2 regions of the Paenibacillus sp. W4I10 genome follow, and region 2 is predicted to be linked to the other one. Evidence: riboswitches for the same ligand, from Rfam matches in the RefSeq annotation. Region 2 holds a riboswitch; the other holds the start of a gene.
What was found. A riboswitch is a leader RNA that binds a small molecule or an ion and turns the genes downstream of it on or off. The one in region 2 is predicted to bind glycine.
Positions count from the first base shown of each region.

Region 1: it holds a riboswitch for glycine, as region 2 does, so the genes downstream of both, sdaAB (L-serine ammonia-lyase, iron-sulfur-dependent subunit beta) here and gcvT (glycine cleavage system aminomethyltransferase GcvT) in region 2, are expected to answer to the same signal.

Region 1 covers NZ_JAUSXX010000001.1:4,665,065-4,681,394, reverse strand. The annotation lists gene pstA (phosphate ABC transporter permease PstA) at 1-617, shown strand, start outside; gene pstB (phosphate ABC transporter ATP-binding protein PstB) at 630-1,385, shown strand; gene QF049_RS20935 (phosphotransferase enzyme family protein) at 1,580-2,596, shown strand; glycine riboswitch at 2,945-3,067, shown strand; glycine riboswitch at 3,072-3,206, shown strand; gene sdaAB (L-serine ammonia-lyase, iron-sulfur-dependent subunit beta) at 3,319-4,008, shown strand; gene sdaAA (L-serine ammonia-lyase, iron-sulfur-dependent, subunit alpha) at 3,998-4,975, shown strand; gene QF049_RS20920 (alpha-glycosidase) at 5,147-6,907, opposite strand; gene QF049_RS20915 (response regulator transcription factor) at 7,136-7,819, shown strand; gene QF049_RS20910 (HAMP domain-containing sensor histidine kinase) at 7,864-9,369, shown strand; gene QF049_RS20905 (ABC transporter ATP-binding protein) at 9,455-10,369, shown strand; gene QF049_RS20900 (ABC transporter permease) at 10,366-11,082, shown strand; gene QF049_RS20895 (ABC transporter permease) at 11,084-11,818, shown strand; gene QF049_RS20890 (acyltransferase) at 11,915-12,475, opposite strand; gene QF049_RS20885 (PAS domain S-box protein) at 13,149-15,857, shown strand; gene QF049_RS20880 (L-lactate dehydrogenase) at 15,995-16,330, opposite strand, start outside.
Region 2 covers NZ_JAUSXX010000001.1:6,756,482-6,772,811, forward strand. The annotation lists gene gcvPA (aminomethyl-transferring glycine dehydrogenase subunit GcvPA) at 1-563, opposite strand, end outside; gene gcvT (glycine cleavage system aminomethyltransferase GcvT) at 560-1,696, opposite strand; glycine riboswitch at 1,913-2,013, opposite strand; glycine riboswitch at 2,017-2,139, opposite strand; gene gcvH (glycine cleavage system protein GcvH) at 2,483-2,875, shown strand; gene QF049_RS30340 (PTS mannitol transporter subunit IIBC) at 3,297-4,751, shown strand; gene QF049_RS30345 (BglG family transcription antiterminator) at 4,790-6,892, shown strand; gene QF049_RS30350 (PTS mannitol transporter subunit IIA) at 6,889-7,323, shown strand; gene QF049_RS30355 (mannitol-1-phosphate 5-dehydrogenase) at 7,320-8,465, shown strand; gene QF049_RS30360 (cysteine-rich CWC family protein) at 8,527-8,784, opposite strand; gene QF049_RS30365 (endonuclease MutS2) at 8,924-10,927, opposite strand; gene QF049_RS30370 (AraC family transcriptional regulator) at 11,453-13,789, shown strand; gene QF049_RS30375 (ABC transporter permease) at 14,072-15,025, shown strand; gene QF049_RS30380 (carbohydrate ABC transporter permease) at 15,071-15,943, shown strand; gene QF049_RS30385 (extracellular solute-binding protein) at 16,006-16,330, shown strand, end outside.

The DNA of each region.
Region 1 (16,330 bases), 2.1 Mb from region 2:
CCAAACCAGGCAAGATCACCAGCTTCATTCGTCTGGTCGTAGAAGTGTTGTCATCATTCCCTTCCATCGTTATCGGTTTGTTTGGTCTCTTATTGCTTGTAAATCAATTTGGTCTTGGTTTCTCCCTGATCTCGGGTGCCTTGGCTCTGGCGATCTTTAACTTGCCACTGATGGTACGGACAACGGAGCAGGCCTTCCGGGCTGTTCCGAAGGAACAGAAGGAAGCGGGTCTTGCACTTGGACTGTCCAAGTGGAAGATTATCACTTCCATTCTGCTGCCTGTGGCATTGCCGAGTTTGATTACGGGTACGATTCTGGCATCGGGCCGGATCTTTGGTGAGGCGGCAGCGTTGATGTTCACCGCAGGTATGAGTAGTCCACCACTGGACTTTACAGATTGGAATCCGACGAGTCCAAGATCACCGCTTAATCCGTTCCGTCCGGCAGAGACACTTGCTGTCCATATCTGGAAAGTGAACAGTGAAGGCATTGGGCCAGATTCCAAAGAGGTGGCAGCAGGTGCATCAGCTGTGCTTGTCATTCTCGTGCTGGCGTTCAATCTAAGTGCGCGCTGGATCGGTCGGGTTGTATTCCGCCGCATGACAGCTTCGAAATAAGGAGGAACCAACATGGCCATACCTTTTGGTACGGAACAGTTAAGCATATATTATGGACATTTTCAGGCGGTCAAGCAGATCAGTCTCACATTTCCCGAAGCGAGCGTAACGGCGCTCATCGGACCGTCTGGCTGCGGTAAATCCACGTTCCTCCGGTCGCTTAACCGAATGAACGACGAGATCGCCGGTTCCCGCACAGAGGGACATATCTGGATGGACGGTAACGATCTGAATGAGCCTGGAACCGATGTAATCAAGCTTCGCCAGAAGATTGGCATGGTGTGGCAGAAACCAAATCCTTTTCACAAGTCCATCTACAATAATATCGCGTTTGGCCCCCGCTACCGTGGTACGAAGAGTAAGAAGGCACTGGATGAGATTGTGGAAAAAAGCTTGCGCCGTGCTGCGCTCTGGGACGAAGTGAAAGACAGACTGCATGAGTCAGCTCTGTCTCTCTCAGGTGGACAACAGCAGCGTTTATGTATCGCCCGCGCCCTGTCTGTTGATCCGCAGATTCTGCTGCTCGATGAGCCTGCATCTGCACTTGACCCGGTATCCACGGGTAAAGTTGAAGAATTGATTACCGAGCTCAAGAAGGAGCTGCGGATTGTTATTGTTACCCATAACATGCAGCAGGCGGCACGCATCTCGGATTATACAGCTTATTTCTATCTGGGAAGCATGATTGAGCACGGGGATACGGAGCATATTTTCACGAACCCGGACAATCGTCTGACGCAAGAATACATTATGGGTCGTTTTGGTTAATTGGATCATGGAGTGTAACATAGAGCAGTAGACAGAGAGATTAAGAAATAATAGAGACAAAAGAAAGCACAATGCCTGGACGGTTGTTCGGGGGTTGTGCTTTTTAAATTCCATTTTGGAAGAATTTGCTGTATGCAAAGCAATCATGCTACGATATTTAGTATTAAGAGAACGTTTACATTACTTTGAAGGAGATGTTGATAATCACTACGGATCAGATGTCTTACGACCATATGGCAGCTCAGATTATACAGAACTACACTATTGAGAAACCTGTCGTTTCATATATTCGTCATAATGAGAATCTGACGTATCATGTCGTTGATGAAGCAAGCGGGCAGAAGTATCTGCTACGTATCCATCAAGCCGCATATGCAAGTATGACAGGCATTCAGCATACACCTCCTGCGCTGGAGGCAGAGATGAACCTGCTTCATGAGTTAAATGCAACGACAGCATTACGCGTACAGCATCCGGTACGCAATGTATCAGGAGATTGGGTCACGTTATGGACAAGTGAAGCAGGTAAAGAGATCTGCTGTACAGTTCTGGAGTGGATTGAGGGAAGGGACATCCAGCAGGGAGAACGCCTGACAACAGAACAGATCTATGATCTTGGGGCACAACTGCAGATGCTTCATCAATATGGGCGTGAGCAGAATCAGACAGATCAAACAAAGGTGCGGCCGGCATATGGCAACATTCATGAGAACTTGGTCATGCTAGGGCAGCTAGAGGAAAGCGTCCGACTGGGGATTTTTACAACGGAAGACTTCGATCTGCTTCGTGAGACGTTTGAGAACATTAATGAGCAGCTAGAAACATACCCGCAGCACGCAGGGACATGGGGGATCATTCATGGGGATATTACTCGCAACAATCTGCTGATAACGGATCAGGGGATGTCCATGATTGATTTTTGCCTACACGGTTATGGTTATTATCTTTTCGATGCCGGAGGGGCAGCGCTTATGTTCAATCGGGAGGAACGTGACATATTCTTATCAGCTTATACCAAACAGATCGCGCCACTGACGGATCGTGATATCCGATTAATGGAAGGATTCATGTTGATCTTTACACTGGGTTATTATGCCTTTCAGATGGCGAATGAGTCGAGACACGAATGGATGAAAGACCGTATGCCGAAGTTATGCAGCAAGTATTGCAGACCCTATGTACAGAACGAGAGTATCTTCTACGAACTGTGAATTAGGGTGTGCAGATCCGGAAGGGCTACGAACAGTGTGGTTCAAATATTATGGTTGCCTGAATACCCGAACAGTTTCGTGGACAATATCATAAATAGTAGTAAGCACATCTTTGATTGAAGGAAAATGAAATAATATGTTTAAAATATCCTTTTATCGTATTAATGTGATGAAAGCTGACAAAATATTCTGGTTTTCATCGGTTCAATCGAAAATGAAGGAAATACATCCAAAGAAATCGTTAAGTTTGTTGACACTGATCTTCCGGTCGATTAATCTTAATGAAGAAGAAATGAACGATTTCCATTACTGTTCTGACATACGCTCAGAATGGTTCCATACAGCGGATGATAACGAGCGGGAGAGACCTGGGTTAGCCGAGCAATGGCTAGTGTTCAGGCACCGAAGGAGCAAGCTGCTGCGCACCCGGCCCAGTGGTTAATCTCTCAGGTAAATGTACCATCGTTGGACGCAACTCTGGAGAGTGCGCGAATTGCGCCACCCAAGGGGTATATGATCAGTTAGTCCGGTGACTTGTCTGTAATCGCAGGCAATGCACCTTGTCGTGAGACACTGCTGATCGTGAAACTCTCAGGTATCGAGGACAGAGAGAGGGCCTGAGGCCTTCTTCTGTCCTTTTTTGATGTCATCATTCAGTAATAAAGGAACATTATGGCATGGGATCTGGATGGAAATGACGAACACAATTGGAGGGTTACAAGGTGCGATTTAAAGATGTTTTCTCAATTATTGGTCCGTCGATGACGGGGCCTTCAAGTTCACATACAGCTGGAGCAGCAAGGCTCGGAAGAATCGCTCGTCAGTGGCTAGGTTGTACGCCCGAACGTGCCCGGTTGACACTATACGGTTCATTTGCTGATACGTATCAGGGGCACGGAACAGATCTGGCACTGATCGGCGGTCTGCTGGATTATGTCACAGACGATCCGCGTATCCCGGATGCAGAGCAATACGCAGAGGAAGCGGGCATGGAGGTTGAGTTTTACACAAGTGGCCTGCCTGCTCCTCATCCGAATACGGTCAAAATTGAGTTGTGGCATGAAGGGCGTACCTGTTCCTTAATTGGTGCTTCTATTGGTGGTGGTAGTGTATCGGTGCATGCGATGAATGATTTTCGTGTTCAGATTAGTGGTGAGTTTCCGACACTCGTGCTGCGGCATGCGGACAAAGCAGGGGTGCTTGCCTCGGTAACGTCCACGATCAGTTCATCCGGGGTTAACATCGGGTATATGCAGGTGGATCGGAAAGCCCGTGATGGCGAAGCGCTTACCGCGATGGAAATGGATGGTGCGCCTAATCCTGATATGCTCAAGCGTCTAAAGGAGCTGGATCATGTACTGGACATTCGTGTCATCGATTTGAAGAGAGGAGTTGATTCGGATGCGATTTAAACATTTACACGAACTGAATACGATCTGTACAGCGGAATCCAAAACGATTGCTCAACTGATGATCGAGGAGCAGGTTCAGGAGACCAATACACCGGAAGCGGATGTTGTGAAGCAGATGTCTGAATATTATCAGGTGATGAAGGAAGCGGTACGTAAAGGGTTAACGGAAGATACCACTTCACGCAGTGGATTAACGGGTGGAGACGGTAAAAGAATGGCAGAGTACATTCGCAAGGGTGAAACTTGCTCGGGAGATGCTTCCGCACTTGCCATGGCGTATGCCCTGTGTGTATCTGAAGTAAATGCCTCCATGGGCCGGATTGTGGCAACACCAACAGCCGGTTCCTGCGGCATCATCCCCGGTGTTTTTATTAGCTCACAGGAGCGATTTGGCTGGACGGACGAACATTTGGTGAATGGGTTGTTCTGCGCGGGAGCGATCGGTTATGTTATTGCCAACAATTCATTTATCTCCGGTGCGGAAGGTGGCTGTCAGGCGGAAGTGGGTTCCGCGATCGGCATGGCTGCGGGTGCCATGGTTGAACTGCGTGGAGGTACACCGGAACAGGTCGTTCATGCCGTAGGCTTGGCGTTAAAAAATACACTGGGCCTTATCTGTGATCCGGTCGCAGGCCTCGTTGAGATTCCATGCATCGTCCGTAACGGACTGGGTGCAGTTACGGCGCTAGCTGCGGCTGATATGGCCCTGGCCGGAGTGCGTAGTGCTATTCCTTCAGATGAAGTCATCGACGTTATGCTGGAAGTAGGCAGTGCGATGCCGAGCCGTCACCGGGAGACAGCCCAGGGCGGGTTGGCCCAGACGCCAACCGGCCGCAAAATGATGCAGAAGCTGGCAAAACCGAAGGCCAAGCGTGCAGAGCCGGAGATGGAGTCGAAGACAGCGGATTCTGACACCACTACAAGTGGGGCGGACAGTGCTCAAATGGACACAGACCCTAAGGTTTAAGCTGAACTGGGACTACCGGGATATCATCAGTGACATTATGATGTATAACAGCGTTACAAAACAAGCGTCTGCGAACCTGAATCCAGGTTCTGCAGGACGCTTGTTTTATACTGTCAAATGAAGCGAAGCTGGGCTACTAATATGTGACTTCAGATGTATGTGTAATCTGATCTAATCCTTGCTCACAGACGTACTCAGTACGGCATATCCATACGCGGGCAATTCAATGGCAAGCACGCCGTCATCCTTGGCGGTACGATGGTTTCCACCAAATAGCTCGGTCCAATCCTCGTCACCAGCCTCCAGCTCGACAATAGCCGTCTCTTCGGATCGATTGAATAGAACCAGAATGCGTTCCTCCTCATTTTGCCGCTCAAATACCAGTTGACTGCCATCGGTACGAGCCTGCAGGAAACGAACAGTGCCTTCTGCACGGAGGGCAGGATGAGCATGACGCAGGGAGATCAGTTTTTGATAAAAGTCGAGCAACTCACGGTCCTGCTTCGCTTCATCCCATTCCATGCATTTCCGGCATCCCGGATCATGCTCGCCGTCCATTCCAATCTCGTCTCCGTAATAGATGCACGGAGCGCCCAAGTAACTGAACTGGAATAATGCAGCCAGCTTCATCTTGCGCTGGTCTCCTTCACACAGCGTGAGCAGTCGTGGGGTATCGTGACTGTCCAGCAAATTAAACGCCACTTCGCTGGCCTGAAGCGGATAACGGGACAACTGTCGCCCGATGGAGTTTGCGAACTGTTCGGCGTGCATTGTATTTTTCACAAAGAAAGCATTCACGGCATCGGTAAACGGATAGTTCATGGACGCATCGAACTGGTCGCCTTGCAGCCAAGAGGAAGACTCGTTCCATACTTCGCCCAGAATGTAGGCATCCGGATTAGCGGCTTTGACCACACGGCGGAAATCACGCCAGAATGCATCGTCCACTTCGTCTGCCACATCCAGCCGCCATCCGTCCGCACCCACTTCCTTGATCCAGTACTCAGCAACCTCCAGCAGATAGGCCTTAACCTCGGCATTCTCCGTATTGAGCTTTGGCATGTGCGCTTCGAATCCGAAGGTCTCATACGTAGGAATGCCGTCCTTCACGTCCAGCGGGTATTCGTGTACATGGAACCAGTCCTTGTATTTGGATTGTTCTCCGTTCTTCTGCACATCCACAAACGGCGCAAACGTCTTCCCGGAATGGTTGAACACAGCATCCAGAAGTACGCGAATTCCACGTGCATGGCACAGCTCGACCAGTCGTTTCACGGTATCTGCGTCACCAAAGTGCCGGTCTACCCGCAGGTAGTCTTCAGTATCGTATTTGTGATTGGTGGTGGCTTCAAAAATGGGTGTGAAGTAGATCGCATTAATGCCCAGATCGCTGATGTAATCCAGATGGTCGATTACGCCCTGAAGGTCACCGCCGAAGAAATTGAAAGGTGTCGGCTCGCCACCCCACGGTTCCACTTTTTCTGGACTAATATCCGGGTTGCCGTTCGCGAATCGTTCAGGGAAAATCTGATAGAATACCGCATCTTTCACCCATTCAGGGGGTGTGAATACGGCCCCGGCATGTATGTAGGGGAATTGGAACATGCGGCCTGGATCGTCCGGCTCTTCTTCCTGGAAGCCCGTCTCGGTCATCCAGATCTGCTCGTCTCCGTCTTTTAATAGAAAAGAGTACTTCAGCCGATGGTAAGGAGGCTTCACTTCACCTTCGTAATAATCGAACATGGAGTCAGAGGTGAACTTCGTTAAGGGAACCAGCGCTTTGGTTGCATCCCACGCATATTTGTCTCCGGTCAGGGCATGTACCTCAGTCAGATCATTCTTTTTGGCACGCAAACGCAGATGGATTGTATCTTGGTCATAGGCATAGGCCCAGTTTCGTTTCGGTTGATGATAGATGGCTTCCAGCAGCATAATGAATTTCCTCCCGTCAGGTGTAGGTATAATATGTACTTGGTAGATTTGATTGATATAACATTCCCCACGTTAATGGATAAGCTATAATTAGAATGTGTGGTAACGTAAAGGAATTCAATATGGTTTCAACAAGATATGAATCCATCTGTTATAGACAGCTTTTATCAGGATGATGCTCAGATATATCATTAACCCAATGGGGGCAGAAAGGAAACGAATATTCGAATGAAAACCAAACTGTTATATATTGAAGATGATACGGAAATTGCAACTTGGGTCAGAGCCGATCTGGAGGAGCGCGGTTATGAGGTGGTATGGCTCGGCAGTGGTGAAGGTGCAGCGGAGGCTGCTGTCGGTTGCTCACTCATTATTCTGGATGTCATGCTGCCCGGGTTGGATGGATTTACGGTGGGTCAGCGACTGAAAAAAGAACATCCCGCCGTGCCCATTGTCATGCTCTCGGCCAGAACGTCCATTGACGACAAGTTGCATGGTCTCGATTTTGCCGATGACTATGTGACCAAACCATTTCACCCCGATGAACTGGCTGCCCGGATTGAAGTACAACTGCGTAAGGCAGGAACAGCGGTATCCACGGATGCTGCCCTGAAGCTGGATCATCTCTCCATCTATGAGAAGGACAACCGGATCGTCAATGAGGAGACGGGAGATGAGATTATTTTATCGGGAAAACAGTTCCACATCTTCGCCTACCTGCTAAGACATATGGGCATGATTCGAACCAAAGAGCAGATCTATGAAGCCGTCTGGAACGAGCCCTATCTGGATGGGGACAAAACTTTAATGGTACATATTCGGCATCTGCGCGAAAAGCTGGAGCTTGATCCGGCTAATCCTGTAGTTATTCAGACGGTCCGTGGTGTGGGATATCGTGTGAAGAAGCCATGATCCGGTGGTTCAGGGAACGGAAGATCATGAAGGGAGAACGAAGCATGGATCAAAAGCAATCCGGGCGGCGCAAGCTTCGCTTTGGGCGGTCCTTGATGTCCAGATACATTATCCTGATCTTGGCGGCTGTATTATTTGTGCCCGTTGTGCTTCCGATCATATCCGTTATATATATTGTCGTAGTGAATAATACGAATACGAATCAAGCAGCACCTTATGGTGACGTTACCCGGATTAGTAAACTCTGGTCGCGGGAAGCAAAGAATCTGGATGGTGCTTCCAATGAAGAGGTTAAGGCCCGATTGGAGCAATTACATGGCTCGTATCCCAAATCTTCCATGTATCGTGTGAATGCGAGCGGTGAGACCCTCTTCATTATCGGTGGTGAGGATGTAAACATTCAGAAATCCAAATCCCCGGATGGCAGGACAGACACGACATTGAGATGGTCACTGGACACCGGACAAACGGCAGAGACTCGAATTCCGGCCATATGGAATGTGAGCAACACGGTGCAATTCATGAAAGAAGCTTCCTTTCGCGATCCACTGACCGTAGTTGCATATATTGGCGGAGCTGAGCAGGACAAAGGACAGGGATTCATGATCATTGAAGTACCGCGGTCACTTCTGCAAATGAATCAGAGTAACTGGCCGATGGAACTCTTGTATCTTGGTATCGTAATGACCCTCATCTTTCTGATCTTCATCATTATGTCGATTCTCTTCTTCGCACGCATTCGCAAACGACTTATTCGTTTGCAGACGGCCATGATGACCACTGGAAAGGAAGGCCTCCCGCTTCCGGTAGATATCCGCCGGTCAGACGAGATTGGTCAACTGGAAGAATCCTTCAATCAGATGGTGCATCAACTATCCGACAGCCGCCACCGTGAACGCGAGGAGGAACAATTGCGCAAACGTCTCATTGCGGGGCTTTCCCACGATCTGCGTACCCCGCTAACGGTGATTCGTGGACATATGCATGCTTTGCACAAGGAAGAGCTGAGCGAGCAAGGTGACCGTTCATTACATCGCATGGAAGCAAAGATGGAGGACCTCGGTGGGCTCATTGACAACATGTTATCCTACAATTTGCTCACGAGTGGGAAATATACACTGAAGCTGGAAGAGAAAGATATACTGCGGATCGTCAGGGAAACGGCGGCCGCCTGGTACCCGGTCTGGGAGAAAGAGCAATTTGATATTGATATTGACCTGCCAGAGGAACCGCTGATCTGGCATATGGATGAACAGGGCATGCGCCGTATTCTTGATAATTTGTTCCAAAACGTGATCCGTCATGCCGCCAGCGGGAAATATATTGGTATATCAACTCAGGAGATTCAGGGTGAGACGGCCATCGTTATTCAGGATCGGGGTCCGGGAATGCAACCGAATTCCGACACAAAAGGCACAGGTCTAGGCTTATCCATTGTAGACCTGTTGATTCGTGAGATGGGTCTGCGCAAGCGGGTAGACAGTTCCGATACGGGTGTCCAGACATATATCTACAGTGGTAAGGGAAACAGGGAAACAACAAACCGCTGAAATAGCTTTTTTAAACTAAACTTAAACTAGAGACTACTTTGGCTTTAACCTTGGAAGGTTACGATAGTTCCGAGGTGATCATACAGTGAGTGAAAATATTATTCAAACGGCGAATTTATGGAAAACATACCGGGACCGTGCAGCGGTCCGTGAACTTGATCTGCATATTAAAAAGGGAGATATCTATGGCTTCCTCGGTCCCAACGGTGCCGGCAAAACAACAACGATTCGCATGCTTCTCGGCTTGATTAAACCAACCAAAGGCGTGATCCGTATCTTCGACAAGGATATCCGCAAGGATCGCATGGATATCTTGCGCCGTGTGGGTTCCTTGGTCGAATACCCGTCCTATTACGGACATCTGAACGCAGTAGAGAATCTGGAAACTTTGCGTCGCATCATCAATGTACCAAAATCAAGAATTGCTGAAGTGCTGTCCATTGTAGATCTGACCAAGGATGCCAAACGTTCGGTGAAGGGATACTCCCTTGGGATGAAGCAACGTCTGGGTATTGCCAGCGCTTTGTTGGGTGAACCGGAGTTGCTGATTCTGGACGAACCAACGAATGGACTCGATCCGGCTGGTATTCAGGAGATTCGGGAATTGATCAAACGTATGCCTCTGGAACATGGCATTACCGTTCTGGTTTCCAGCCACTTGCTGAGTGAAGTCGAACAGATGGCAAGTCGTGTTGGTATTATCCGTGAAGGCAAGATGGTGCTTCAGGATACCATCGCAAGTCTGCATAGTCAGACGGGTAGCTCTATCCGGTTAACGGTTTCCGAGCCGGAAGAGGCTATGAAGCTGGCGAGAGAACAGGGACAATTTGGTCAGCAACAAGGTTCTGCATTAACGTTCCCTTATATGGATAACAGTTCAGTGGCACTGCTTGTGCGCCGATTAATTGAGCAGGATCATGATGTGTATCGTGTAGAGGAACAGCGTCAGTCGCTGGAAGATCTGTTCATGCGGGTCATTGGTGAGGGGGCTTCCATATGACCGGGCGTGCATTATCGTCAGACTGGCTCAAGATTCGGGGGAAAGGGATCTGGTTTCTTATCTTTCTGGCCCCTCTTGGATTGACAGCGATGCAGGCGCTTAATTTTGGCTTACGGCTGGACTATCTGAAAGAGCAGTATGCAGATAACCTGTGGGGCGGATTGCTCGGCAATGTGGTTGTCTTTGTGCCCTTGTCTCTGATGCTGGGAGCAACTATTCTCAGCTCCATGATCGCTAATGTCGAGCATGAACAGGGATCGTGGAAACAGTTGTTAGCAATGCCGATTCCCAGACCAGCCGTATATTTGGCGAAGTTCTTGCTGGCTTGTCTGTTGCTGGTAATCTCCTGCCTGCTGCTAACCGCAGGCATTATAGGTCTGGGTCTGATCTTCGGATTCCATGCCAGTGAGATCCCTTGGACGCATGCCATTAAGCTGGGGCTGTTGCCTTTAGCTGGTGCGCTTCCCGTGTTGTCGTTGGAGTTATGGCTCACAATGGTCAATAAAAATCAGGCGCTTCCCGTCACTCTGGGAATTGTTCTCGCGATAACAGGCATGTTTGCGCTCAGTATCTCACCGTATTTTCCACTTGCTTGGGCACAGATGGCTTGGAATGGACCTAATCCATATCTGTATGCAGGCATGGGGGCAGGTCTGGGGCTCTTGATCCTGTTGTTGGGTATGGTGCATTTTAGCCGGAAGGATGTGGCCTGATATGAGCTTTGCGACAACGTATTTTCGAATTTTGTCTGCTGAGCGGTTGAAGATGGGCAAATCACCCATATGGCTCCTGATTCTGTTAAGTCCACTTATTGCACTGCTCATCGGACTGTTGTCCACTCCATCGGGGAATTGGCAGGTACTGATGGGCACCATGGTCTTCTTACACGGATTACTCCTTTTGCCGATGCTGACTGGCGTGTTTACGTCCTTTGTCTGCCGTTTTGAACATGCGGGAGGAGGGTGGAAGCAGATGCTGGTTTTGCCGCTCACACGTTCAGGTGTATATGCTGGCAAACTGACGATTGTACTCATGCTTCTGGCGGGTACACAAGTGTTGTTGCTGATATCCATTTTGCTGGCAGGCATGATCCATGGCATTACGATGGAGATACCCTGGGGATTCCTGGTGGGCAAACTGCTGCTTGGGTTGCTGGCCTGTGTACCCTTGGCTGCCCTGCAGATGTTCGTTTCATTGGTGTGGAGTAGCTTTGCCGCACCGCTCGCACTGAATTTTGCTCTGACTGTACCGAATATTCTCATCGTGAACTCGGCGACGTTTGGGCCGTATTATCCCTGGGCACAACCGATGATTCTGATGACACCAGTGGAAGGCGGAGGTTTCGGAGCCTACAATGTTCCGCTTATGACGATGCTGGCGGTCGTCGGAGGCAGTGCTGTTATTTTCATAGGAATCGGCATGCTGTATTTTGCGAAGAAAGAAATCTGAATAATTAAATATATGCCTAGTTATCCTATGACCAAGATCCTCTTTTAAGCAAAACATGCAACGTTCTATTGTATGTGAGCTTGAGGGGATTTTTTTCTAATGTCTGACCCACCCATCATGAATGGTCAACTCCCGAATGATTTTGGCCGGCGCTCCGGCTACAAGTGTATTCTCGGGTACATCTTTGGTCACCGTGCTTCCTGCTGCCACGACTGCATTTCTGCCAATAGTCACTCCCGGCAGAATGAGTGCGCCTGTACCAATCCAGGCATTATCCTGAATCACAATCCGCTTGGCAGTTTGGCTCCCGTCATCCAGCGAGTCAATTCGGTGGTAGGCACTGTCGAATATGCTTGTTCGAGGACCAATCATGACGTTATTGCCGATGGTCACTTCAACGTTAGCGGCAATCCCGACTCCTGCATTAATCATGACGTCATCGCCAATCGTTAATCGCGCGCCTTTGACCACCGTTAACTGGGTTCCCCAAGGTTTGCCTATAATGTTAAGCCGCTTTCCCACCTGCAGGTCACCCAATCTATTCAGATAAACCTTACCCCTGATTCGTGGCAGCAGGCCCATAGAGGGCTGAATTTTACCAAAGATGGCCAAACCTCTTAGTTTGCCATAAGCAATTTTAACTCTGTTGGGCAGCATGATTCATCCGTCCTCTCCGTAGTTGAAAATCGTTTTTTTAACGATTATAGCCTTTTTGATACAATTTGTATCGTTAATTTTACGTCGAGGCATCGTAAGAGCGGATGATCTCTCTTTCCTTGAGAAGCTTTTCTTCAGGCGGAGTTCGGGGTCATCCTCTCAGCTCGCTAACGAATCTGAGGAGTCTTAATCAAGGATTTGAAGTGATCGCAGCAATCTAAGGAACTTGAGACATGTTATATCCAATGAAACAAGCAGCGTTTATCTCAGGAGATTATGGGGATTAGCGTGTCTGATGTTCTTTAAAATTTAAAAAGGGCACATGTACGCCAAATAAGATGTCCTGAGCTCTTTAGAAAATCGTTCAGCCATTCGCCAGAATCAGCTGACTTGGAATTGAACTTCAAGGTTATCAGAGGCTAACATTAATCCTTGTATAATTTGTCTTTCATTGAAGACGCTCCTAAGTAATATCAAAATTCCAAGTATTACCTCACACATCATGTGAATTGAATCATAGATTGTAAGCAAAATGAGACGAGAATCTGGTAAAATAAAAAAAGCTGTTTCTAGGCAGGCTTACATGGTTATTCGAGGGTAGGCCCATTTTTGTAAGGGATAATCAATCCCTGCTGTTAGATGAAGATATTGGCTGAGAAAAGAGGGGTAAGCCTTGGATATTAATAAAATGGAAACCCTGAAGCGCATTATTTCTGAGGGAAGTTCTTACCAATCACTGTTTTTTAACCATCCGGATGCCATTTACGTAATGGACATCCATGGAAACTATATTGATGCTAATCCCTCGGTAGAGCGGATATCGGGGTATACACTGGATGACTTGATTCGTATGAATCAGGGTGAGATCTGTCCTCCGGACAGTGAAAATTCACGCAAACAATACATTAAAGAGGTACTGGCTGGACGTTCAGTCAGTAATTCCATTACTTTTTATCATAAAGATGGTTCCCTGAAACAGGCAGAGATCACGTATGTGCCTATAACGGAGGGAAAAGAAGTTGTAGGAATCTATGGCATTGCCAAAGATGTTACCGATATCCTGGAAGTGCAACGTGAGCTTAAGGAGGCACAGGAGAAATATCAGGTGCTGGCTGACCATGCACAAGATCTGATTACAACTTGTGCTACGGATGGCGAGTTATTATACGTTTCCCCTTCCGTGTACACCTTACTGGGTTATAAGTCGGAGGAAGTCATAGGAAAGTCCTTCAAGGATTATTGTTATCCGGGAGATTATCCGGACCCTATGGATCTTTCCAAGATCGGCAATGGCTGCAAGATGCGTGTGTTGCACAAAAAGGGACATTATATCTGGATGGAGACATTGGCGAAACCTGTGGCTGGAGAGCGTGGCAAGAGTGTCCAGATTGTAAGCATCAGCAGGGATATTACCCAGCATAAGGATGCGGACAGACGTCTTCGGGAAAGCCGTCAGCGATACAGATCGTTGTTCGAACATAACCCGGCAGCTGTGTATTCATTGAATCTGGAAGGTAAATACAGCGCAGTGAACAGCAAACTGATGCAAATGCTGGATATTCCGCGCAATAAGCTTATTGGCCAATCTTTTTTATCCAATCTGGATAAATGCGAAGTACAATACGGCAAACATTATTTTGAAATGGTGAAGCAAGGCGAACCGCAATATTATGAGACCCGAATCGTCAATTCAAGAGGTCGGAAGATTGAAGTATCTGTTACGAATGTGCCCATTATTGTGGATAAGGAAATGGTAGGCGTCTATGGGATCGTGTCCGATATTACCGAGCGCAAGGAATATACGGAGCGGATTCAGGAGCTCAGCAAGCAACATGAGCTGATCCTCAACACGGTTACGGAAGGAATATATGGTTTGGATGCGGATGGAATCACCATGTTTATGAATCCTGCAGCAGCTTCGATGTTCGGTTATGAGGCGAAAGAATTCATTGGCAAAAACTCACATCCCATCATCCATCACACCCGTGCAGACGGAAGTCATTTGCCACAAGAAGAGTGTCCGATCCACATGACTGTGTTGGATGGACAGAGACGTTCAATCAAGGAAGATGTATTCTGGCGTAAAGATGGCAGCAGCTTTCTGGTGCAGTATCAGGTGACGCCGATTATTGAACAGGGACAGATTCAGGGCGCCGTGGTTGTGTTCAATGATGTGACTGGCGAACGTGAAATTGTACGTGCCAAAGAGACAGCTGAGCTGGCAGCTCAGGCCAAGTCAGAATTTCTGTCGATGGTTAGCCATGAGATCCGGACACCGATGAACGGGATCGTGGGGATGACAGAATTGTTGATCGGTACCGATTTATCGGAAGAACAGCGTGAATATGCCGAGATTATTCGAGACAGCGGCGATGCTCTGCTGAACATCCTTAATGATATTTTGGACTTCAGTAAGCTGGAATCCGGGAAAATGGCACTGGCTTATGAACCATTTGCATTACGCAAGATGCTGGAACAGGTTGCCGAACTGTTTAAACCGCGTGCAGATGAGAAACATCTGGAGATCAGATATCGTCTCAATCCAAGCATCCCTGAGTTCATGGTCGGTGACGCCATACGTATCCGGCAGATTCTGGTGAACTTGGTTGGCAATGCGCTCAAGTTCACAGATCAGGGAAGCATTGATGTTGCCGTGGATATTATCAAGGGCAGAAAGCCTGAAGACAGCGTTCTTGATTTTGCGGTGCAAGATACGGGAATTGGCATCCCGGCTGACAAGCTGGATCAGTTGTTTCAGTCCTTCTCTCAACTACATCCGGTGATTAACCGGAAGTATGGTGGTACCGGACTGGGACTGGTCATCTCCAAGCGACTCGTGGAGATCATGGGAGGCAGTATCAGTGTCGAGAGTATAGAAGGGGAAGGCTCAACCTTCCGGTTTGCTGTTCCTGCGGCGAGTGTAGATGCTTCAGCAGAACAGACAGTAAGTCAGTTCCATCATGATCGCACACGTCAGAGTGATAAGGTCGCCATGCGTATTCTGGTGGCGGAGGATCATCCGGTAAACCGGAAGATTTTACGAGAATATCTGGAGAAGCTCGGATACCACGCAGATGTATGTACCAATGGTGTGGAGGCAATTGATGCCATCTCTCAGAATGCTTATGATATTGTTCTGATGGATATTCATATGCCTGTGATGGATGGACTAAAGGCGACAGACCTGTTACACCGCCTAATTCCACAGGATCGCATACCTCCAATCATCGCAGTTACAGGTAATGCCAAACGTGAAGACAAGGAAGCTTGTCTGGAGATTGGTATGCGTGATTTTATTAGCAAACCGGTTATGCTGAGTGAGTTGAAGCGGGTGTTACAGCAATGGGGACCAAGGGACGAACCTCAACTTGCACCGAATTGAACAACTACTCAGCTGTGAAAGTAATAAACGCAAACATGCCAATAATCCTCCACTGATGGAGTGTTATTGGCATGTTTGCGTTGGCAGGCTTTTGAAGTTGAGCCTAAGCATACAAAGTGGAGTTGTGCACGAATGGCTTATACCAGTGTCAGACGATTGATGTTACCAGATAGGATTTCACAGGAATTGTTGAATTTCTCACGTTCCGCCGCATCCAGATTCAATTCGATAATCTCCTGAATACCATTGCCACCGATGATTGCAGGAACACCGACGCAAACGTTGTGTTGCTCGTACTCTCCGTCCAGAATAGCCGATACGGCGATGATCTTGTGTTCGTCATTGAGGATGGAACGAGTGATGTGAGCGAGGGCGTTGCCGATCCCGAATTGGGTAGAGCCTTTGCGAGTGAAGATCTCCCATCCCGCATCTTTCGTTTTGCGTGCGATATCGTCCAGATCCAGATGTTTGAA
Region 2 (16,330 bases):
CCTATCTCGACAATCTCCAGACGGAGTCCGTGCGCATATGCCTGCAATACCTGACGGGCTTCCGGATGAACGGTACGGGATACGATAAGCTGTTTGCGACGAGTTGCCGCTGCGGCCAGGTTTCCTGCTTCCGCAAAGGCAGTTGCACCGTCATACATACTGGCATTGGCTACAGCCATACCGGTTAATTCACAGATGTAGGATTGAAATTCGAAAATGGCCTGTAGTTCACCTTGGCTGATCTCAGGCTGATAAGGTGTGTAGGCAGTGTAGAACTCGGAACGGGAAATGACATGATTGATGACGGAAGGAACATGATGATCATATATACCTGCGCCGAGGAAGCTGGCGTGTGTTTCGAAATTGGCATTGGCACCAGCTTGTTTGGACATGTGCCGTGTCAGCGCATATTCATCAAGTTTGGAGGATACGGGCAGCTCGCCCTGATAACGAATCTCTTTTGGAATGTCCTGAAACAGTTCCTCCAGCGTATCCACACCGATGGTTGCGAGCATGGCATTCTGATCTTGCTCAGTCATGGGAATATAACGGTGCTTGCTCATGCTTGATCAGCTCCTTGAGTAGGTGTCTTTGACGTACGTGTCCGTTTATGAAAAGGGGTCTTCACGACCTCGGCTTTGAATTTCTTCCCTCGGATCTCAATCTCAAGCGGGGTTCCCAGCGCAGCGTAGTTGCTGTCGATGAGGGCAAGCCCCAGATTACGCTTCAATGTAGGTGATTGCGTGCCTGTTGTCACTTCACCAATCTGTACGCCTTCGGCGTAAATCGGATAGTGGGGGCGAGGAATACCGCGCTCCAGCACTTCGATGCCGACCAGTTTGCGGGCAGGCCCGTCATTTTTTTGCTGTAACAAGGCTTCGTGTCCGATAAAAGGTCCGGCATTCAGTTTCACAAACATACCAACGCCAGCTTCTAGCGGAGAGATCGTTGCCGATAATTCCTGCCCATACAGAGGCAGCTTGGCTTCAAAACGTAGCGTATCCCTTGCTCCAAGTCCAGCCGGAACCAGCCCGTGCTCTTCTCCAGCCTGCAATAATCCACTCCAGATCACAGTAGCCTGGTCCGCAGGTACATATAGTTCAAAGCCATCTTCACCGGTATAACCGGTACGGGACAACAGTAATTTTACTCCGCATACTTCAGCATACGGCACAAAACGAAACGGTTCAATCGAGCTTACATCCGTATCTGTAACTTTCCCGATAATGTCTACAGCCAGTGGACCTTGCAAGGCGAGCAGCGCCGTCTGCTCCGAATCGTTGGTCATGCTTACGCCGGGGATCAGGTGCTCTTGCAGCCATGCCCAATCCTTGTCGATGTTGGAGGCGTTAACCACGAGCATATAATGCTGATCTTCCAGCTTATACACGAGCAGATCGTCCACCACACCGCCATCTGGATAACACATCAGGGTGTACTGGGCTTGACCGGGAACCAGCGTGGTCACATCATTGGTCGTCATTTGTTGCAAAAAAACTTCAGCCTGCTCACCCTGTACTGTGAATTCGCCCATATGGGATACATCGAATAGTCCAGCACGCTCACGCACCGCTTCATGTTCTTTCTGAATTCCGCTAAATTGCACCGGAAGCTCCCAGCCTCCAAAATCAATGCACCGTACGCCTTCGTATTGCTGATATAGTGGGAAGAGTGGTGTTCTAAGCAAATCGGACATCAAATCACCTCGTCATGGACCGTCAACCGGCCGGAAATATAATCGTGGATCAATGAAGCAGGGTATTTTTAAATTTTTCAGCTAGATATTTTCATCACATAAGTATGGTAAGCAGCTAGGGCAGCGCCGTTCTACATCCTGTTTTTCGTTTTTTGGGAAAAAGGAAAAGGACAGGCCAAAGAATCGGCATGCCAAGTAGCACGCTGTATTCTAAGGCTCTGTCCCTTGTACCTGAGAGTTACCCCGCCGCGATGTGCAGCAGGTTTCCCCTTGGGTGATCATAACGCCCGCACAGGGCGAATAGATGCTCTCCAGAGTTGCGTCCCGTAAAAGTCCTTTTGCCTGAGAGATTCACCTCCGCTTATCGGTGGTTTACTCCTTCGGCGTTACCTCATGTACATCCCGAATCGGGTGTCACGGGTAATCTCTCCCTTTACATTCATCCGCGGGTATATCATGGTCCAATAAACACATTTACTCCTCTCATTAAAACGTGAATCCACTACCTATGTCAAGAACGATATCATAGATATTGATTTAAAACCGAATGTTTAATATAAATTTAATGTTATTGTTCGTGTATTTATAAAGAGTACGCTTACTATTCTAATATTCACCAGTATATGAAGAAAGAGTGTAATCCGGTTACAGGATTTAGAGGTGTTCAGCAAATAAATTGTGAGGTATCTTGACATTTGAATCAAAAATATCATACGCTATATTCTGGGAAAAAGGTTAAGGTCAAAGAACGCATGCACTCATTAATGAAAAGCGAGGCGGATATCGATGAGCGAATTGAAAAGTGATTTCCTGTACAGTGAAGAGCACGAATGGGTGCAAACCGTAGGGGAGGATACTGTACGTATTGGCATTACCGAGTTCGCGCAGCATCAGCTGGGTGACATCGTGTTTGTGGAATTGCCTGACCTTGAAACCAATGTAAAAGCAGAGGACAGCATTGGAACGATCGAATCGGTCAAAACGGTTTCGGACTTGTTCTCTCCCGTCACAGGTTCAATTATTGCAGTCAATGATTCGTTGCAGGACTCACCTGAACTTGTGAACAGCTCTCCTTACGAGGAAGGTTGGATGATTGAGATCCGTGTTGAGGGAGATCTGACAGCAGCATTGTCTACATTGATGAACGCAGACGCGTATCGTAAACATACGGAAGAATAGTATCAACGAACTTGTACTTATTAACATATATTTTATAACCAAAATGAAATGAGTTTCATATTTTTTTTGACCTGTGTAAGCCGGATGCTTGCACAGGTTTTTTGTGCTTTCCAAGAATGGTTTTGAATACGAATAGAGGCAGATTGGGGATGTAAATCACCTGATTGGACCAAGCTATAGGTTAGAAAATGATTCTCGATATGACAAAAGTCATAGGCAGGAAAAGCCTTGTGTATCAATGGGTTCAGCCATTATGCATTGATTGAAACGATTACATAACCTAATGTTGTCATCATTGTTCATGACGAAAGTACGCTTTCATTTCATTGAACAGGAGAGCATTCTCGCTTAGGATTACAGCAGGGGAGAAATGATACCCCTTTCATAAGTCATAATCACTTGATCCAAGGAGGATAATACAATGAGTAATTTGGACCAATCGTCCAATTCCAAAGGTGGGCTACGGGTAGGTGTGCAGCGTTTTGGCCGATTCCTGAGTGGTATGGTCATGCCGAATATGGGAGCGTTCATCGCCTGGGGATTAATAACGGCCATGTTCATTCCAACAGGCTGGTTCCCCAACGAGACACTAGCACAGCTAGTCGATCCGATGATCAAATATTTGCTGCCACTGTTAATTGGTTACACCGGGGGTACGATGGTGCATGGTCAGCGTGGTGGTGTGGTGGGTGCCATTATGACCATCGGGGTCATCGTGGGTAGTGATATCCCGATGTTCCTCGGTGCCATGATTGCCGGACCACTGGCAGCATGGATCATCAAAAAGTTCGATAAATCCATTGAAGGTAAAATTAGAGCCGGATTTGAAATGTTGGTTAACAACTTCTCAGCCGGTATTATTGGCGGGATCTTGGGGATTATTGCTCTACTGGGCATCGGGCCTGCTGTAGAAGCGATTAGCAAAGTATTGTCCGCCGGGGTACAAGGTCTGATGAATCTGGGCTTGCTACCGCTGGTCAACCTAATTATTGAACCAGGTAAAGTATTGTTCCTGAACAATGCAATCAACCACGGGATTCTGACACCGATTGCAACAGATCAAGCAAGAGAATTAGGGCAATCCGTATTATACATGCTTGAATCGAACCCGGGTCCGGGACTTGGTATCTTGCTTGCTTACTGCTTCTTTGGACGCGGAATGGCCAAATCTTCTGCACCAGGTGCGGTTATCATTCATTTCTTCGGGGGAATTCATGAGATCTACTTCCCTTACATTCTGATGAGACCGATTCTGATTCTTGCTGCAATCGCGGGTGGCGTCGCAGGTACATTAACATTCATGCTAACCGGAGCAGGACTTGTTTCGGCACCATCACCGGGTAGTATTATCGCGTATTTCCTCTTAACACCAAAAGGTGGATACCTGCCGATGCTCGCAGGGGTGCTTGTAGCAGCAGTCGTTTCCTTCCTGGTTGCAGCAGTGTTGCTGAAAACGGGTAAACAAAAGGACGAAGATCTGGAGTCCGCATCCAGTCGGATGAAAGACATGAAGGGTCAAGGAACCGTGCCAAATGCTGGCATTACGGCTAATCATCGTGAAGCAGGCAGAGCCGCAGATATGACTCCTTCTACAGTGAAAACAGATGTGAAGAAGATTGTCTTCTCCTGTGATGCAGGTATGGGGTCGAGTGCCATGGGTGCATCCATTCTACGCAAGAAGATGAAGGCAGAGGGGATTGACGTTACTGTGACCAATACGGCGATCAGTGATATTCCGCCGGATGCAGATGTGGTGATCACACAACAAACATTAACCGATCGTGCTCGCTCCGTTGCGCCGAACGCAGAACATATATCCATCGACAACTTCCTAAAAAGCCCGGAATACGATGCGCTCGTTGAACGTCTAAAGTAATTGCCCGCATTCGTTTTCCCTGAGCCGGAGGCTGAGATATGAGTATTACCAAAAGACAACGTGAAATCGTGGAGTTTCTGCTGGAGCATCCACATGAAGTCACTGCCGGCGAAATCGCCGTTGAAGTAAAGGTCAGTACCAGAACAGTTCACCGGGAGCTGCAAATGATTGAACAATGGCTTGAACCTTTGGGCATGAGGCTGGAAAAAAAATCGGGAACCGGTATTCGAATCGATGCCAGTTCCGATGATCTGGCTGTATTGCGCCAGCAACTAGAGGGTAAAGAATATGTAGAGTTTACGCCAGAAGAGCGTAAGCTCTTCATGCTTTGCATCCTGCTGGATGAACCGGAGCCTGTAAAGTTACTCGCCTTGGCTTCGGATCTTAAAGTGACCGTATCCACCGTAACCACTGATCTGGACGATCTGGAGTCACGGATTCGTCAGGCGGGACTAAAGCTGGTTCGTAGACGTGGATATGGCGTCAAGATTAACGGAAGTGAGACGATTCATCGCACAGCCATAGCTGCACTTGCTCTGGAATTTCTGGATGAGTCCGACCTGTTCGGAAGACAACCTGAACAAGGGGGCTCCATCGTAAACCAAAAATTGCTGGATATGATCGGACATGATGATGTGCTTACGATCGAAAATGCGTTATGGCAACCAGACATCGAATGGCTGGAGAACATCCCGGAACGGCAATACATGAAGCTGCTTATTCAATTATCCGTCGCGGTTGTACGTATTCGTAAAGGCATTGGCATTGGCCGCATACCTCCCCTGGAGAACAAGGGAGATGAAGTCGCAGAGCAGGATGAGATGAAGGTTCCACCTTATATGGCATCCCGCTTGTGTGGTGTGTTATCCACCCAGCTGGGGCTGACATTCTCCCAAGATGAGCAAGCTTATTTTCATAGACTATTAGTTGAGACAGAGCAGCGAATTCACTCTTCGAGGCTGTTGCCAATAGACGACTTGATTTTACTGGACAGGGTACATTCTCTGATTGATCAGATGCAAGCTAGAACGCATTATGCCTTTCATGAGGATCGTTTACTTCGTGAAGGTCTGCTTGGTCATATGCAACCTGTCATGGAGCGAATTGAAGGGCAACAGATGATTCGTAATCCGTTACTGCAGCAGATTCGCAAGGATTATGATTCCCTCTTCGAAGAGGTCAAACAATCCGTGCATCAAGCTTGGCCAGGTACAGACGTTCCGGATGAGGAAATTGGTTTCCTGGTTATGCATTTTGGGGCTTCCATCGAGAGGTTACGTGCATTGAAACGGGAGATCCGGGCGATCATCGTGTGTACAAGCGGAATTGGATCATCACGCATGCTTTCCAGCCGATTGTCCAAGGAGATTCCCGAGATTCGGATCATGGATAGTGTGTCCTGGTATGAAGCTGCCCGGATACCTACAGATCAATATGATCTGGTCTTATCCACTGTTGATCTCCCAATGGATGAGCATCAGTATTACAAAGTGAGTCCCCTGCTTACGGCAGAAGAGAGCGAACGTCTGCGTCATTTTATTAGGACAACAACGTTACAACGACAGCATCACAAGCCGCGGGAGACAGAGGTTCAGACAACAAGTCGTTACTCGGACCCTGATGGAATGGAAGCTATTTTAGTTGAAATCGTCCGAATTATTGGCAAGTTTCAGGTCTACCCGCTGGATAATCAGGATATCGGATTCTATAAAACGGTGTATGCGATGTGCAACGTACTCCATGGATCTGGTGTGTTGAAGGAACCGGAGGAGGTCGCGAAACGGTTGGAGGCACGTGAGGCAGTGGGGAGTCAGAAGATTCCCGGTACAAGACTTGCGCTGTTTCATACACGCAGTGAGGGGATCTACAGGCCGTCCATCAGCTTGTTTCAGCTCACTGAGCCACTCCTTCGTACGCCGGATGATCCGGCAGGAGTTACCCATGTCCTCTTGATGCTCGGTCCTAGAGAATTATCCAAGGAAAGCCTGGAGGTTCTCAGTGAGATCAGCGCACTGTTATTACAGGAAGAAATGATTACATTGCTGGAAAAGGGAATCAGGGATGAACTCATTCATTACCTGTCCCAGGAACTTGTTGGATTTTATCGCAGTAAAACCGAAATTGGAGGTCAACCATTATGAGTATGTTAACAACAGATAAAGTCATCATGAATGCGACGGCTCAGGACAAATACGAAGCGATTCGTATGGCAGGGCAGATTCTGAAGGATGCGGGACATATTACCGCTGATTACATTGAGAAGATGATTGAACGAGAAGAGATTGTCTCGACCTATGTAGGGAACGGACTTGCGATCCCTCATGGTACGAAGGAATCCAAAGCTTTCATTTTATCCACAGGTATCTCTGTCATTCAGTATCCACAGGGTGTTGATTTTGGCGAAGAAAAGGCTTATATGGTCATTGGTATCGCGGCTCAAGGCGGGGAGCATATGGAAATCTTGACTAGCATCGCGGTGATCTGTGCTGAGGATGAGAATATGGAGGCCCTGCGTCTGGCGAAAACAGCCGAAGAAGTAATCGCTATTCTGGAAAGTGAAATGGAGCTATGAGGGCCCTACACTTTGGCGCAGGTAACATTGGACGCGGATTTATCGGCTTGATTCTGTCCCGCGCAGGGTATGAGGTGGTTTTCTCCGACGTGAATCAGACCCTGGTAACCGCTCTTCAGCAACGGGGGCAATATACGGTGGAACTGGCTAACGAGAGCAAGGATCAGGAGACCGTCACAGGCGTAAATGCAATCGATGGAACCCAACTGGAGACGGTTGCCCAAACCGTTGTGGAAGCTGATCTGATTACAACCGCAGTGGGTGTGGGTGTGCTGAAACATATTGCACCAGGGATTGCAAAGGGACTCGAGAAAAGACTGAATTCCGGTCCTGCTCAAAACCCGCTTCACATTATCGCTTGCGAGAACGCCATTGGAGCCAGTACACAATTGAAAGAGCATGTGTATGCTCTGCTCAATAAAGAAGTACGTTCCCTTGCAGATCAGTTTGTCTATTTTCCAGACTCGGCCGTAGACCGGATTGTGCCTATTCAGCATCATGAAGACCCGTTGCATGTACAGGTGGAGCCTTTTTACGAGTGGGTGGTGGATCGTTCCCAGATGGCTCCTGCATTCAAACCGGTTGAGGGCATTGTATATGTCGATGATCTGGAGCCGTATATCGAACGGAAGCTGTTCACGGTTAATACAGGACACTGCGTTGCAGCATATATCGGTAATGTGCACGGGTATGACACGATTCAGAAGGCTATTGCCGACGAGAAGGTGAAATCGATTGTCTACGGTGCTTTGCAGGAAACTGGAAAAGTTCTGGTGAAGCGCTTTGGATTTAATCCTGACGAGCATGAGCAGTATATTGTCAAAATATTGGGACGGTTTGTCAACCCGTATCTTACCGATGAGGTTACTCGTGTTGGTCGTTCCCCGCTGCGCAAGTTGTCTCCGAATGATCGTCTGGTTCGCCCGGCCCTTCAGGCATATGCGGATGGAACTGATACGACTTATCTGGCTATGGGTATGGCAGCAGCCTGCAAGTTCGATGTCTCCGATGATCCGGAAGCAGTTGAACTGCAGAACATGATCCGCGAGAAGGGAATTACAGCAACCCTCCACCATTATACGTCCATGGATGAGCATCATCCGGTGCTTGAACAGGCTGTTGCCCAGTATAACCAAATGTAAGAACAGTGGTAGCCAGCTAACAGTATAGATGAGACATAATGGAAGAAGAGCCATACAGTTGTTAACTGTGTGGCTCTTCTTTTTGTTGGAGTTTATCGGCATAGTCATCCAAACAGCGTTGACATATGCACGATTTTCGGCGCTGCTCTGGCGGAATGCGGTCAAACACACCCTCGGGGAAAGTAGCCCGGTTACACCAGCATTCCGAATGAGGATGTCCTGCGGCATAGGAACAGCGATTAGCTTCCCCGCATAATGGGCAGACAAGAACATCGATATGGATGTGCTCTTGATCGTCTTGTTCTGCTTCTGCAGACATACAGTTCTTCCCTCCCTGTGGAATAGCTACGAGCTGAAGTTAAACATACTGGTCCCAGTATAACAGAAATGTGCCGGTGATTATGGATTTCACTCTGTATATATGACTTCCAGTTCACCACATCTGTTTCTCCCATCGACTATTCTTCAGACGGTAATTCGATCTGTAGGCCTTCCACATGTTTGCGTCCCATCAACTTACGTTTCTTTCGATTTTCCTTTGTTTCTAGCACAATGTCCAAGTCATAATCGTCACCCGGATAAAGCTCATTGGCAGATATATGCAGGGTCAGGCGTTTCTTATGGATTTTTACTTTGCGTCCACGTAACATGACCCCGATATTTCCACGACTATCCTCCACATCACAGACGATGCCCGACTGATTAAGATAGGCTGCATATACCCGATCTCCTTTGCGAAAAGTTTTGGCAGGAGCAGGAGAATCCGACTCTCTGGTTGTTGTCTTTTTGTGGAGAGCGATTGAATTCTTTGAATGCTTCGACTGGTTCTTCCTGGATAACTCTACTGGGTCGTCTGCTTTTGTAACGGAACGCTCAGGCGTCATGGTCGGAGTTTCCAAAGGAGGTGACGTGAACACCAATGTACGATCTCTCGAAATACTTTGATCCGACAGGGACTTGGATCGCTCGATAATTCGCTGTGGCATGCCCAGCTTTAATGCGATGGAATAAGCATAGCTCTCACCAGCTTCTCCGATACGCAATCGATACAGCGGCTGGAGAGAAACAGTGTCAAATTCCATACGAGCATTTTCGAATCCTGGCGTGGCCGCAGCAAAATGTTTGATTTCACCAAAATGCGTTGTCGCCACAACGGTTGCTCCGCGGCTGTGCAGTTCCTCCAGCATGGCGATGGACAGTCCGACACCTTCACCGGGATCTGTGCCGGAGGCCATCTCATCAATGAGCACCAGAGTTGACGTATTGGCCTGTTCCAGGATGCCAATCATATTGCGAATATGTGCAGAGAATGTACTGAGCGCCTGTTCCAAACTCTGCCCGTCACCAATATCAACTGCTACCTCGGTATAAACAGCCATCTCGCCACCTTCCTCCACCGGAATAAGCAAACCCGATTGCATCATCAGGGTGAGCAAACCTAGCGTTTTGAGTGTGACCGTTTTACCACCGGTATTCGGGCCGGTAATAATGAGCGACGAGTACGTTCTGCCGATGGCAAAATCAAGTGGAACCATGGATGAACCCATGAAGGGATGACGTGCACGTTGAAGGCTGATGTGGCCCTGTGTATTGACTCGAACGGTACGTCCGTCCATGGTGGCCGCATATTTTGCTTTGGCAAACAGGAAGTCCAATACACCTACCGTTTCGGTGTTGAGGGCGATTTCACGGTTATACGATTCGGCCAGGGAGGTTAAATCACCGAGAATTCTCATCTCCTCTCTAGACTCCTCCGCTTGTAGAGCGGCCAATTCCATCTGTAAACTTACTAATTCAACAGGTTCGATATATACGGTTTGCCCGCTCCCGGATTCATCCAGTACATTGCCTTTCACCTGTTTACGGAACTCTTTCTTAATGGGCAGAACGGTTCTTCCTCCACGTTGGCTGATGACATGCTCCTGCATAATGGAACGATGTTTACTCACCAGAGAATCAAGCTTTCGTTTCATACGTTCCTCATTCACGGTCATTTTTTTGCGAATACGAGTCAGCTCCTTGCTTGCTTGATCCTGAATGCGTCCACTATGGATGCAACGCTCGATCTCACTCAGCAAAGGTTCGATCAGAATCATGGATGCTGCATAACGACTGACGGTGGGAGCGGCCCCGGATTTGCCCTCCATGTATTTCATAAGCTGTGCACAGCTCCGCAGGAACTGAGCGAGATGACTGAAGTCACGTTCACTGAATAGATAACCGGTGCCAAGCAGATCCATAATGGTCTCCATTCCGTCCAGTGAAGGGAGGGGGATACTGGCGCCAAAACGAATCAACGCAGCAGCTTCTGCTGTTTCTTCCAGGCGAATTTGGATCAGGTGAGCATCTACCATCGGTTTCAGTTCTCTGGCATAACGTTTGCCCAGATAAGACAGGGCGCAGTCTGCAACGTTTTTTTGAATTTGTGGATAACCCAGACTGTTTAATGTGTTCTCATTCATGCGTAATCTCTCCTTGAATTTGAATTGGGATTGCAGTTAGCACGCGAAACATATTCCTGGAAAACGCAAAAAGGGCGGAGAATGAACAAACGTCATTCTCCGCCCTAAACATATGGGAAAGCAAAGTCCACTACAGGTCTATATTAAAAAATCCGCGCTGAACACAGCGCGGAAATAGACCCGGACAATTACAATCCCGGAGGCGATTTATGATATCCGCTGTTCTTAACTAAGTACAGGGATCTGGCGCATCATGAAATACACGTATGCCATATGGGCACAAGCGCAATGAAAGGCCAAACTCCTGAATATGAAACTTGGTTAGTTAAGAACATTCACCGACATTAAAAATCTCTCCTTTGATTGAGGAATATGCAACCAATATATACTGGAAATTGGTTTGAAGTCAACCTTAGAATAAATGAGTGGACTTGAATAAGAATGGGTTTTAAAATAACAATAGTAAAATAATCCAATGAAAGCGATTTAATTTAATAAACATACGTATAAAGGAGGATGCTCTTCTTGCCTAAGTATTTACTGCGTTTGCTCTGCTTTACCCTGATCCTCGGAGCCCTTCCAGTCATTGTTATTGGTTCGGTCTCGTATACGATTGCATCACGTGACATTGAACAGAAAGTACGTGAAAGCAACCTTCAGATATTGCATCAGACCCAAATGCGGGTAGAACAAGTTCTGCGCAGCCTGCAATTATCATCCATCCAGTATGTCAATTCGCCCTTGGTACTTCAAGCGATGAAGAAACCGCTGGACAGCAGCGAATTTCAAGAGATTCGTGACCTGACGTCAGGCTTTAACAACTTGCAAGCGGTTACGAACATTGACCAAGCCTATCTGGTTAATCTAGACGAAGATTGGGTTGTTTCGATGCGTTCTTTTGGCAAATTGGATGATTTCAGCATTCGGGACCGGATTGGTTCTTATCTGACCTACACTAACAGCCTGTTCTGGGTTACTCAGAATGCCAGTTCAGCCAAAGAAAGTGTACCCGTTTCAGCTGGCATGGGTGAACTGACACCCGAACAGGCACCTGCCCTTATATCATCGGATAATGTGGTCAGTATGGTATTCAAAATTCCGATGATACCAACCAATGTGAAACCAAAGGGATTTCTTGTGATTGATATCGCCGATACGGAACTGAGTACGTTTTTGAGCCGAAATAAGAATTCTGGAGATATGTACGTTCTGGATCGGGAGCAAAAGTATTTTCTGAACGATATGCAGCAAGGCGAGAAATATGACGCGCTGAATAAGGAAATTCATGAAATGGTGCAAACGACGGGGGAGCCAGAAGGTTTCTTCAGTGCAGAGGTGGAAGGTAACCAAGTGGCGGTTAGCTATAGGCAATCTCCACTCAATGGCTGGTTATACGTGTCCGTTGTATCTCTTGGACAGATCACGGCCCAGTCACAGAAAATTGCATTGGTTACCGGTGTTGCTACACTGGTCATGTTATGTGTAACGGGATTAGTCGCTATATACGGCAGTCGGCGGATGTATTCACCGATTTCCAGACTGCTGCAATTTACGAAGGGGTTGGATTCTCCAGTTACTCCATCAGGACGCCGTCAGGATGAATTTATCTATATTGAGGAGCAATTGTCAACCTTGTTCAGTTCGGAGAAAACGATGCGTGAGCAGATGAAGGGGCAGCATGTGCATCTTCAAGAGTTTTTTATGACCAAACTGCTAACAGGTAAAATCTCGGAAGAAGATTTCAGATATCAGGGAGAAATGTACGATTTCCCGACAGGGTGGGCGAGTCTTGGTGTACTTATGCTCCAGATCGATACCTTGGAAGGGACCCGATATGAGGAACAGGATCGCGATCTGCTGCTGTTTGCTGTCAACAATATGGTAGGTGAGCTCCTTCCTTCGGCAGTTCGGTTCACCCCGGTCATGCTGGATGATGCTCAGGTCACCGTACTTGCCTCCGAACTCACGGATGAGGTGAAGCTGAAGGAATGGATGCATACCCAGGCAGACTGGATTCGCGAACGTGTCGTGACTTATCTGAATCTGCCCGTAAGTATCGGTATCAGCCGTTCCTACGCTTGTATCGGCGATACACCAAGAGCGGTCCAAGAGAGCCGAGAGGCTCTGCAGGGCCGGGTAAGTCTGGGCAGCCGTATTATTTTGCATTATGAGGATATACAGCCACGTGGTCAGATGGAGGCCGCGTTGTATACCCAGTTACGTATGATCGAGGATCAGCTCGCGTCTGCGCTCAAGCAAGGAGATGAAGAGAAAACGGACACCTACTTTAAGCAATATTTGGGGCTGCTTGCAGACAAGAAGCTTCATTTCAGTGAATACCCCGTCATTATGGTTCAGTTATTGTCTCGTGTATATCAGCTTGTGCAGGAGCAAGGTGGAGATGTGGCTGAAGTACTGGGTGAAAAAGCATCCATGTCACATTTGCTGAAGTTGTCCACATTGGACGAAATGACCAATTGGTTCCGCAAGCGACTGTTCCTGCCAGTCATCCGTTTCTGGCGAGAACAGGAAGAATCCCAATACATGAACATTGCGAGACGCATGATTCGTTTGATCGAGGAACGTTATGACCGTGAATTATCGCTGGAAGCCTGTGCCGCTGAGCTTAATTTTCATCCTGTCTATCTAAGTCGGGTATTCAAGAAGGAAGCTGGAGTCAATTTTACGGAATATCTTGCAGAGTATCGTATGGAAAAAGCGAAGACCTGGCTGCAAACAACAAATCTTAAAATATCGGAGATTGCCGAGAAATTAAACTATACCAATCCAACCGCATTTATCCGTACGTTTCGCAAAATCACAGGAACAACCCCCGGCAAGTACCGGGAGCAGCAGCGATAAAAAAAACCTGCTCTGCCCGCCATGGCAGGCAGGCTTTTTCATGTCCAGGTGTAGGGTGAAGACCGCTTTTCTCCATGAAGTTAAGACAGGAATATAGAGGTTGAAAGCAGTTCATTGCGTTGTTAGATTCTATGAGGGAAATGAGCTAAACCCTTGCTACATAAGGAAAAACAAAAGGCTAAAAGGAGATGATAGCCAGTCATTGGTTTATCCTCCACAATGAAGACATGAATTCAGGAAGTGATATTTTGTAATCGTTTCCAATGTGGGGAGGAAGACAATATGAAAGCCGAAACGGCGGCTCGAACACGGCCCGCTACCCGCAGTGACAAAAACCTGCTGTGGAGGGACATTATCAAAAACCGGTGGCTGTATATCATGTTAATACCGGGTGTGCTTTACTTTGTTATCTTCAAATACATACCCATGTATGGCATCACGATGGCTTTTCAGGATTACACGCCTTACAAAGGCATCTTGGGAAGTGACTGGGTAGGATTCAAACATTTCCAACGTTTCTTTGGAGAACCGCAGTTCTGGACATTATTTCGGAATACGTTTTTACTTGCCATTTATAACATTGTGTTCTTTTTCCCTCTGCCGATTGTACTGGCACTCATGATGAATGAAGTTCGCCGTGAACGCTTCAAACGATTTGTACAAACGCTTGTTTATGTTCCACACTTTGTTTCTTGGGTTGTTGTTGTCGGTGTGTTCTACATGCTGTTCACAACTGAGGGTGGTGCAATTAATGAATTGCTCTATAACCTGACTGGACAAAAAGTGGCGTTCCTGCTTGAACCCGGTTGGTTCCGAACGATGATTGTCGGACAATCCATCTGGAAAGAAGTCGGTTGGGGCACAATTATCTTCCTGGCAGCACTTTCCGGTGTTGATACACAGCTCTATGAGGCTGCCCGGATTGATGGCGCCAATCGGTGGCGCCAAACCTGGCACATTACGTTGCCGGCCATTCGCAGTACAATCGTCATTTTGCTCATTCTGCGTCTGGGCAATTTCCTGGATACTGGCTTTGAACAGATCTTCCTGATGCTGACTCCGACGAACCGGGATGTGGGCGAGGTATTCGATACCTACGTGTACACGAAGGGTCTTACACAGGCACAGTACAGTTATAGTGCTGCTGTCGGGTTGTTCAAATCGGTCGTTGGGCTGGCGCTTGTCCTTGGTGCCAATACGCTGGCCAAAAAATTCGGGGAGGAAGGCGTCTACTAACCCTCGGGATTAGACGTTCTTCACCAGACAGGAGTGAACATTAAGATGCAACAGGATAAAACGTGGGGCAACCGGATCTTTGATTTTGTGAATCATGGCTTGCTGCTGTTGATTGGAATCGTGACGGTCATCCCGTTCATTTATATTTTGGCCGTCTCGTTTACCAGTCCGCATGAAGTGGCTAAGGGAGGATTCATTCTTTTTCCAAAAGAGTTCTCTCTGGCGGCATACCGTTACATTTTCTCTACAGATACTTTGATTCGCAGTCTGGGTGTATCGGTCTATATTACGGTGATCGGTACTTTCATTAACCTGCTGTTTACGTCACTTATGGCCTATCCGCTCTCCAGAAGATACCTACGTGGACGCCAGCCCATTTTGCTCGGTGTATTGTTCACGATGCTCTTCAGTGGCGGGATGATTCCAACATATTTTGTCGTGAAATCCTTGCACCTGACGGATACGTTGTGGTCGCTGATGCTGCCTACTGCCATTAGTGCTTTTAACTTGATCGTACTGAAAAACTTCTTCCAGGCCATTCCCGACGAACTGGAGGATGCAGCCAAAATTGATGGATGTAACGATGTCAGCGTATTGTTCCGGATTGTACTGCCGTTATCCATGCCAGCCATGGCAACCTTTTCACTCTTTTACGCGGTGGCCCACTGGAACAGTTTTTTCAGCGCTGTTATCTATATCAACGATAGTGAGAAGTGGCCTGTCCAAGTCTGGCTGCGTGAGATTGTCATTCTGGCACAGAGCCGAATCGGAGACACAAGTATCGAAGAGACCGAGATCCAGCCGCTTACCATTCGCATGGCGGTTATCGTATTCTCCACAATCCCGATTATGCTGGTATACCCATTCCTGCAAAAGCACTTTGCAAAAGGAGTGATGCTGGGTTCGGTGAAAGGTTGAGTCGTCACATGGTTCAAAGTCAGTTCACTATGACTGCATAAAAAAAGGGAGGTTTTCATGTTATGAAAGCAACAAAAAAGAAAGCCGTAGCTGTTTTAAGCACACTGGCACTGGTGACAGGTTTGCTGGCAGGATGCGGATCAGACGAGGGTCAGGCTGCCGAGGGCGGCGTACAAAATGTGTCCATAGCCATTGCACAGGTGGGTGATGTGCCAAGCAAAGGCAATGAAGTTCAGCAAAAGATTGAAGCGTATACCAATACCAAACTGGATATCCAGTGGATTCCGGCTTCGGCCTATAATGACAAAATTAACGTGATGATCGCTTCAAGTGATATGCCGAAAATTGTGAAAGTGCAATATAACCCAACGGTGACCAGCGCGATGC